Linked DNA regions of Desulfosporosinus acidiphilus SJ4. The protein of the gene in region 2 binds, or shares a complex with, the protein of the main gene of each other region. Links are inferred from orthologs where the notes say so. Each region holds a gene or a part of one and is shown on either strand. Other genes may lie near its edges. The genes, in order: uvrA and mfd.

Region 1 (3,753 bases), 4.7 Mb from region 2 along the record:
AAAAGAATTTCTCCGCTGATAACTTGTTGGACCATTGCCCCATGATAGGTAATCACAGGAACATCGATGCCCAATTGGAGAGCATAGGGCCGCGTAGATATAGGCATGCGACCTGTTGCGATGGTTACCTTAACTTTTTGCTCCTGAGCCTTTTGAATAGCCTTGACCACACGAGGAGAGATTGTCCAATCATCTCTTAATAACGTATCATCCAAATCCATAGCCACTAAGCGGATAGCCAATTTTTTCTTCAACTCCCGTACCTCCCTTTAGAGAGGTAAAAAATCCCTTGATCCCTATCTAAGACCCCCGCTTCTATAGCGGAAGTGACTCCAACACTCTCTTCGGAGAAGGCAGAGCCCTCAAGAATACCTCACGGAAATTCCGTTGTTTAATCCGTTACTGAATGATTTCACTGAGCCTTTGCTATCGATTCCGAGTTGCCGAAAGACGGCTGAGAAAGATATCGTTTAAGATATTGTCCGGTGTGAGATGAAGGGAAAGCAGCCACTTCCTCAGGCGTCCCGGTTGTAACAACCTCTCCTCCCCGGTCTCCTCCTTCGGGACCAAGGTCAATAAGCCAATCGGCGGTTTTGATAACATCGAGATTGTGCTCAATAATCAGAACAGTATCCCCAGCATCCACTAAGCGGTGAAGTACTTGAAGAAGCCTGTCAATATCCGCCATATGGAGCCCGGTCGTAGGTTCATCGAGAATATAGATCGTTTTACCGGTACTGCGCCGGCTAAGTTCTGTAGCCAGCTTAATACGCTGGGCCTCTCCTCCTGACAACGTTGTGGCCGGCTGACCTAAGTGGATATATCCCAGTCCGACATCCTGAAGGGTCTGAAGTTTCCTCGAAATCTTGGGGACCGCCTGAAAAAACTCCACGGCCTCATCCACCGTCATGTCAAGAACTTGCGAAATGTTTTTCCCTTTATAGCGAACTTCAAGAGTTTCCCGGTTATAGCGCTTCCCTTCGCAGACTTCACAAGGGACATAAACGTCCGGAAGAAAATGCATTTCAATTTTAATAATTCCATCTCCATGGCAAGCTTCACAGCGTCCGCCTTTAACATTAAAGCTGAACCGCCCCGGCTTATACCCTCTCATTTTAGCTTCAGGCGTCATGGAGAAAAGTTCCCGTATCAAATCAAAAACTCCTGTATAAGTCGCCGGATTAGAACGTGGGGTTCTCCCAATAGGAGATTGGTCAATATCAATAATTTTATCTAGATGCTCCAGCCCTTCTATACGATCGTGAGCACCGGGGCGCTGCCGTGCACCATTTAACTTGTGTGCCAAACCTTTATAGATGATTTCATTGACAAGAGTACTCTTGCCCGACCCGGAAACACCGGTTACACAGGTCAGAAGCCCTAAAGGAATCCGAGCATGAACATTCTTTAAATTGTTCTCGCGAGCCCCGAAGACTTCCAGCCATTTACCATTCGTTTCCCGCCGTTTCTCAGGGACGGGGATTTGCTTTTCACCGCTTAAATACTGACCTGTCACAGATTTTTTATTAGCCTTAATTTCTTGAATGGTCCCTTCAGCCACCACGTAACCGCCATGGGCACCGGCTCCCGGCCCAATATCAATAATATGATCAGCCTCAAGCATCGTATCTTCATCGTGTTCAACCACGATCAGAGTATTGCCTAAATCCCTTAAGCGTTTTAAGGTTGAAAGAAGCCGGGCATTGTCTCGCTGGTGAAGTCCAATACTGGGTTCATCCAAAACATAAAGCACACCCATAAGACTTGATCCGATTTGCGTGGCAAGACGAATTCGCTGAGCCTCTCCGCCGGAAAGTGTCCCAGCGGAACGGGCCATCGTAAGATAGTCCAGACCAACATTGATTAGAAAACCCAGCCTCTCTCTGATTTCCTTCAGAATTTGATAGGCAATCGTTTCTTCTTTTGGGGTCAGCGTTAATTGATTTATAAAGTCAATGGCTTCCGTAATGGAAAGACGAGATAAATCATCAATGGAAATCCCCCCTACCTTGACAGCCAGAGCCTCCGGCTTTAGGCGTTTTCCCTGACATTCTGGGCAAGGACGTTCACTCATATAGCTTTCGATCTCAGCGCGTACGGTATCGGAAGTAGATTCCTTGTAGCGGCGCTCAAAATAAGGAATTAACCCTTCAAAGTTAGAATGATAGGTTTTTAATTGATCAAAAATATTATGGTATTGAAACTTGATAGGCGTTTCCGTGCCATAAAGCAGACCCTGCCATTGCTTCTCAGATAGCTTCTGCAAAGGAGTGTCCATCGTAAACCCAAGATTGTGAGCCACGGCCTCCATCATTTTAGGATAGTAGGTGGAAACTGATTTGGCCCAAGGGGCAATGGCACCTTCGGATAAGGACTTAGAATGATCGGGAAGAATTAAGTCTAAATCCACCACTAAATTAGCACCTAAACCGGTACAAGTGGGACAGGCACCATAGGGACTGTTAAAGGAAAAAAGCCGCGGAGAAATTTCCTCCAGTGCTATTCCGCAATCAGGGCAAGCAAAATTCTCACTAAACAGCAGTTCGTCCCCGTCAGTAACATCAATAATAACATTCCCTTCCCCAAGCTTTAAGGCCGTTTCCAGAGAATCGGCCAAACGTTCAGCACTTTCGGGTTTTAGGATAATTCTATCGATCACTACGTCAATGGAATGCTTCTTAGTCTTCGCCAATTTAAACTCTTCACTGAGATCACGAATTTCGCCATCAACTCGGACCCGAACATATCCCGCCTTACGAGCCTCCTCGAATACTTTTACGTGTTCTCCTTTTTTCCCTTTAACCAAAGGTGCTAATATCTGGAGTTTTGTGCGCTCCGGAAGCTCCAAGATCTTATCCACCATTTGCTGGATCGTTTGTTGCGAGATTTCACGCCCGCACTTGGGACAATGGGGATGACCAATCCGTGCATATAACAAACGCAAATAATCCCAAACCTCTGTGGCCGTACCTACGGTTGAGCGGGGATTACGATTCGTTGTTTTCTGATCAATTGAAATTGCCGGCGATAGGCCTTCGATAGAGTCGACATCCGGCTTGTCCATCTGCCCCAAAAATTGCCGGGCATAAGCCGAAAGAGATTCAACATATCTCCGCTGGCCTTCGGCATAAATCGTATCAAAGGCCAGGGAAGACTTTCCGGAGCCGGATAATCCGGTAATTACAACAAGCTTGTCCCGGGGTATATCAATATCAATATTCTTTAAATTATGAGCGCGTGCCCCACGCACACGCAAGTATTCCTGGCTCATGTTCAGCCTCCTAATTTGTATGATAATCTAACTGGTTCTTTTACCTCGCTTCTTATTATCACCTTTAGATCGGTTATAACGATTTCCGCTTCCCCGCTGTTGACTCGTGATTTTGTACTTGTTTTCTTCACCTTTTAATTCTATCATAGCATCACGAATTTCGGCTGCTCGTTCAAAATCCAAGTTTTGAGCTGCCAGGCGCATTTCTTGTTCTAAGCTGGCGATAAGAGAAGCCATCTCCTCCGGCGGCAGTTTTGAACCATAAGCTTTTTTGCTTTCGGCTACTTTCGTTGCTTCCGGCGCATCATGGACTGCTTTCCGAATCGTTTGGGGGATAATCCCCATTTTCTCATTATAAGCCATCTGGATAGCCCGCCGTCGATTCGTCTCGTCAAGAGCAACCTGCATAGATTGGGTTATCTTGTCACCATACATAATGACTTTTCCTTGAGCGTTTCGCGCCGCGCGTCCAATGGTCTGAA
Region 2 (4,447 bases):
TACGTTTGTACCTCGCTGTCAGTCGGCTGTTTGACATCCGAAGTTATCTTAGTATAAACCGTTAAAAAATTTGTCAACTCTGTTTGAGACATGCCTTGTTGGCTTAACATAGACTGAAATTGAGCATCTGTACCCATATTCTTTTTAATCGCATCTTCCTGGCTCTTAATCGAAGCATCTGCCGTATTCAGCTTAAGTTTCTTGACCTCTTGGGCCAAAAGCTGTCCTTCAATCATACGATCAAGAACTTGACTTTTAATTTGTGTTAAGGCTTGTTTCCCTTGATCCGTGTCAAACTTCATACCTTGACTCTCATAGGTTTTTTGTACATCTGCCACACGAGCATCATAATCCTTGATGAGAATTGGGTCCCCATTAACTTGGGCCACCCATTTACCATCTGCCGATGAAGAGCAGCCTGCAGTTATCAACACCAACATTATAACGCCAACTAGTATCCCGAGCCGGGACTTTTTCATTCCGACACACCCTTTCAATTCACTTAGTCCAGTATATCAAGGAGTTTCCCGTGAAGCAATATTGCTAAAAATAACAAGCACACGCCGCACCGCTCCAATCACCTCTTCTTGATCGAGAGTACGAACGCGAACCTTACATTCAAGATTTCCATTAGGTAACGAGTTAAAGGACAAGGGTAGCGGAGAAGCTGAGGCAATAGCCATTAAACGTTCGCCGGACATCCCTAGATCTGCTCCAAAGCGCAGGCTGACATTTTGTTTCGTTTGCTGAATTTGTTCGATGCGAAGTACTCCTGCCAAAAGTTTGATCCTAATAATTTGAATTAAATGTTCAACTTCGCGAGGAGGAGTTCCAAAGCGATCTACCAGCTCGTCAACCATTTCCTCGAGTTCCGCCTCATTTGCCACCTTGGCTAAACGTTGATACAAGGAAGCCTTAGTCTGCTTATCAGAAACATAGGCGTCCGGCAGGAAGGCATCTACTTGAAGTTCAATGCTTGGCTCTGCGGCCTCTTCCACCTTTTCCCCGCGCAATTCCAGAACCGCTTCTTTCAGCATCTGACTGTAAAGCTCGAAGCCAACGGCCGCTAAATGGCCATGTTGTTGGGCACCAATTAAGTTCCCTGCGCCGCGAATTTCCAAATCACGCATGGCGATTTTAAATCCCGCTCCGAATTCCGTAAATTCACGGATGGCAGCTAATCGTTTTTCCGCTACCTCTGTGAGAACTTTTTGCGGTTTATACAGAAGATAGGCATAAGCCTTGCGATTTGACCTCCCCACTCTGCCCCGAAGCTGATAAAGCTGGGACAACCCCATACGGTCGGCCTCATCAATAATCAGCGTATTGACATTAGGCATGTCCAGACCCGTTTCAATAATAGTCGTGGAAACTAAAACATCCGTTTGCTGCTCTAAAAAATCCAGCATGACACGTTCAAGCATGGTTTCACGCATTTGACCATGGGCCACACCGAAGCGGGCTTCCGGAACTAATTGGCTTAAAAAATCAGTGACTTTGTCCATATCCTCAACTCGGTTATGAACAAAGAATACCTGCCCACCCCGTTGAATTTCCCGCCGTATAGCATCCCGTACCACATCAGGACGAAATTCGGTAACATAGGTCTGTACAGGGTACCTGCCTTCAGGCGGAGTTTCTATCACACTCATATCTCTGACACCCACTAGCGACATATGAAGGGTTCTAGGAATTGGTGTCGCTGATAAGGTCAGAACATCCACGTTTCCTTTGATTGTTTTTAGCTTCTCTTTATGAGCAACCCCAAAACGCTGCTCTTCATCAATGATTAAGAGGCCTAAATCCTTAAATTTAACGGCATCGGCTAAAATACGATGGGTTCCAACAATGACATCAATCCGGCCTTCTTTCAAGCCCTGAATGATCTCTTTCTGTTCTTTAGAGGAACGAAATCGGCTTAGCACATCAATAGTAATAGGATAACCTGTAAATCGTTCTCGAAGAGTGTTGAAATGCTGTTGAGCTAAAATGGTGGTCGGAACTAAGAAGGCAACTTGTTTACCGTCCATAACCGCTTTAAATACAGCCCTGAGAGCAACTTCAGTTTTACCATAGCCAACGTCTCCGCAGAGCAGCCGGTCCATAGGACGAGGAAGCATCATGTCCCGTTTGACATCGGCAATACACTGGAGTTGATCGTCCGTTTCTACATAGGGGAATTTCTCTTCAAATTCCACTTGCCAAACGTTGTCCGGAGCAAAAGCATATCCCTGAGTAGCTTCTCTCTGGGCATAGAGTTTTAAGAGATCAAAGGCCATTTCTTTAACCGCAGAGCGCGTCTTGCTTTTGACTTTGTGCCACTCAGTTCCCCCGAGTTTATATAGTTTGGGCATAGTCTCTGCAGCATTTCCCAAATACTTTTGCAAAAGATGGAGTTGGTCTAAAGGTACATAAAGCCGATCCTCTCCGGCATAGCGAATTCCAAAATAGTCCTTTTCTATCCCTGCAACCTCTAAACGCTCAATTCCCGTAAATTGTCCAATCCCATGGTGAACATGCACAACATAGTCTCCCGGCTTAAGATCCGAAACATAAACATTCTTGGCAGGGGCAGGACTTGGTTTCTTCCCAGCCACCTTACTCTCACGTTTATATATTTCGGTCTCGGTAAGTACTACGAGTTTACCCAGGGGCAGTTCAAAACCTTGATCCAGAGAGTAAGGATAAACATAGACATGTCCGTCTTCAATGGTATCCCCAAGTTTTCTGCGGCCGGCAGCTACTCCCCGGTCCTTGAGACCTTGGAGCAAACGCTCTGTATGTTCCTCATCTCCAACAAAGAGAGCCACCACATTCCCTGCATCTTTAAAATGTTCGATTTCATCCACTAACTTACTTGTCTTTCCCATAAAGCCCGTTAGGGACCGGGCATTTAGGTTGAATACCCGTTTTGGAGTTAGTCCCGGAGTCTGCCTTATTAGCGTGGATAGTCCAATTAAGGGCTGTTTCTGACCGGGCCTCAACAAATCCTCATATCTGATAAACAACGTTTCAGGATGAACAAAACCTTCGCCCTGTTCCAATTGCTGAGTAAATTCCATCAATCGTTCATTAGCCTGAAATTCAAGCTGCTCTTTTAAACGCAGCGGCTCATCAAGAATGATATAGTAATTATCTTCTAGATATGAGAAAAAGGGTACGAGTGGAGTATTAACCAAACTCAGAAAGGGATAAATATTTTCATCAAGAATGCCTTGCTGTAATCGTTCTTCAAGAAAAAGTACCTTGTTATGCAACCGCTCTGCAGCTTCCGTCCTGCCTGCTCGCTGCAGACGCCCCGCTGCTTTGCGGGCTTCTGCTCGAATTGTAAAGCGCAGTTCTTCAAGTTCCTCTGTGGTCACCACAAACTCCATAGCGGGAGAAATCAAGGCCTTATCCTGAGACGAAATCGATTTCTGAGTTTCTAGATTAAAGGTTCGGATCGAATCAACTTCTTCATCAAAAAACTCTATGCGCAGAGCCTCTCCGGCGAGAGGAGCAATATCCAAGATTCCCCCTCGCAAAGCAAATTGACCTTTCCCTTCCACAGTATCAACTCGTTCATATCCTCCGCCTATCAAGGTTAAAAGAATATCGTTTAAAGCATATCCTTTCCCTGTTTCTAAGGTCAGTGAATAATCCCTCCAGCGCTGGAGAGGAAACACGCGCCTCTCTATGGCCAGAACAGAGGCTACAACCGTACAATTTCGTTCAATGGCTAAGCGATTAAAAACACGAATTCTCTCTGCCGTTGTTTCCTTGCTTTTTCCCAGGACTTCAAAAGGAAGCCATTCCGTAGCCGGAAGGTGCAGAATGGATTTTTGAGGACACCAAGTCTTTAAATCCGCTGCCCACTTTTGAGCCTGTTCTTCAGAATAAGTCAGAACTAATCCCGGTTTTTTCTGTATTAGCTGGGCGATCATAGCCGCCTTCTGACTACCGGTTAAGTCATAGATCATTTGAGGCCATTCCCCAGACCCAAGGGACTCCTCGATCTTGGAAATATCTAATCCCTGGCGAAGGTAATCATGAATTATTTTCAAAAACATTCGTCCTTTCGGGCGGCAAAAAAAGATGAACGTCCGTCATGGACCCCCACTTGCCTACTCCTCTAAACTGACTAAAGGACATGGTTCTATAGACCTGCCCTTTCTTATCCTAACGTAATTTATTTCTGCCCTGCTTTTTTCTTAAATCTCCCTAATGAAAAACATTCCTTGACTCCGTTTCCATTTCATTCAGACAACTCGGGCAAAGGGTATATGAGATGTTTCCAACGATATCCATTATAGAATCGGATTCTGCACTGGTCAAGTCATCGAGCTCTATCTCGCCCAGAATTCTTTCGCAGGTATGACATACTTTTACCACTCTCATCCCGTAATCACCTCCCTAGCACTAGAATTACCCCTAATGCGAAAGGTTATACTCATTCGGCGATTTAGCG

Evidence for each region.
Region 1: the proteins of mfd (region 2) and uvrA are in contact, whole or in part, in a crystal structure (PDB 4DFC), measured with the Escherichia coli proteins. The link is inferred for Desulfosporosinus acidiphilus SJ4 from one-to-one orthologs.

What each region holds. Positions count from the first base shown.
Region 1 is NC_018068.1:4,795,896-4,799,648, forward strand. What follows is about bases 213-3,650. They hold uvrA (excinuclease ABC subunit UvrA), read right to left. Parts: upstream 3,272-3,650; coding sequence 413-3,271; downstream 213-412. Other genes in these bases: DESACI_RS21865 (Cof-type HAD-IIB family hydrolase), read right to left, coding at 213-242; uvrB (excinuclease ABC subunit UvrB), read right to left, coding at 3,299-3,650. In the rest of the region: more of DESACI_RS21865, read right to left, coding at 1-212; more of uvrB, read right to left, coding at 3,651-3,753. UniProt on the Escherichia coli protein: The UvrABC repair system catalyzes the recognition and processing of DNA lesions. UvrA is an ATPase and a DNA-binding protein. A damage recognition complex composed of 2 UvrA and 2 UvrB subunits scans DNA for abnormalities.
Region 2 is NC_018068.1:59,460-63,906, reverse strand. The notes cover bases 316-4,447. They hold mfd (transcription-repair coupling factor), read right to left. Parts: upstream 4,050-4,447; coding sequence 516-4,049; downstream 316-515. Other genes in these bases: pth (aminoacyl-tRNA hydrolase), read right to left, coding at 4,442-4,447; DESACI_RS24715 (hypothetical protein), read right to left, coding at 4,201-4,377; DESACI_RS00295 (peptidyl-prolyl cis-trans isomerase), read right to left, coding at 316-479. Outside these bases: more of DESACI_RS00295, read right to left, coding at 1-315. UniProt on the Escherichia coli protein: Couples transcription and DNA repair by recognizing RNA polymerase (RNAP) stalled at DNA lesions. Mediates ATP-dependent release of RNAP and its truncated transcript from the DNA, and recruitment of nucleotide excision repair machinery to the damaged site.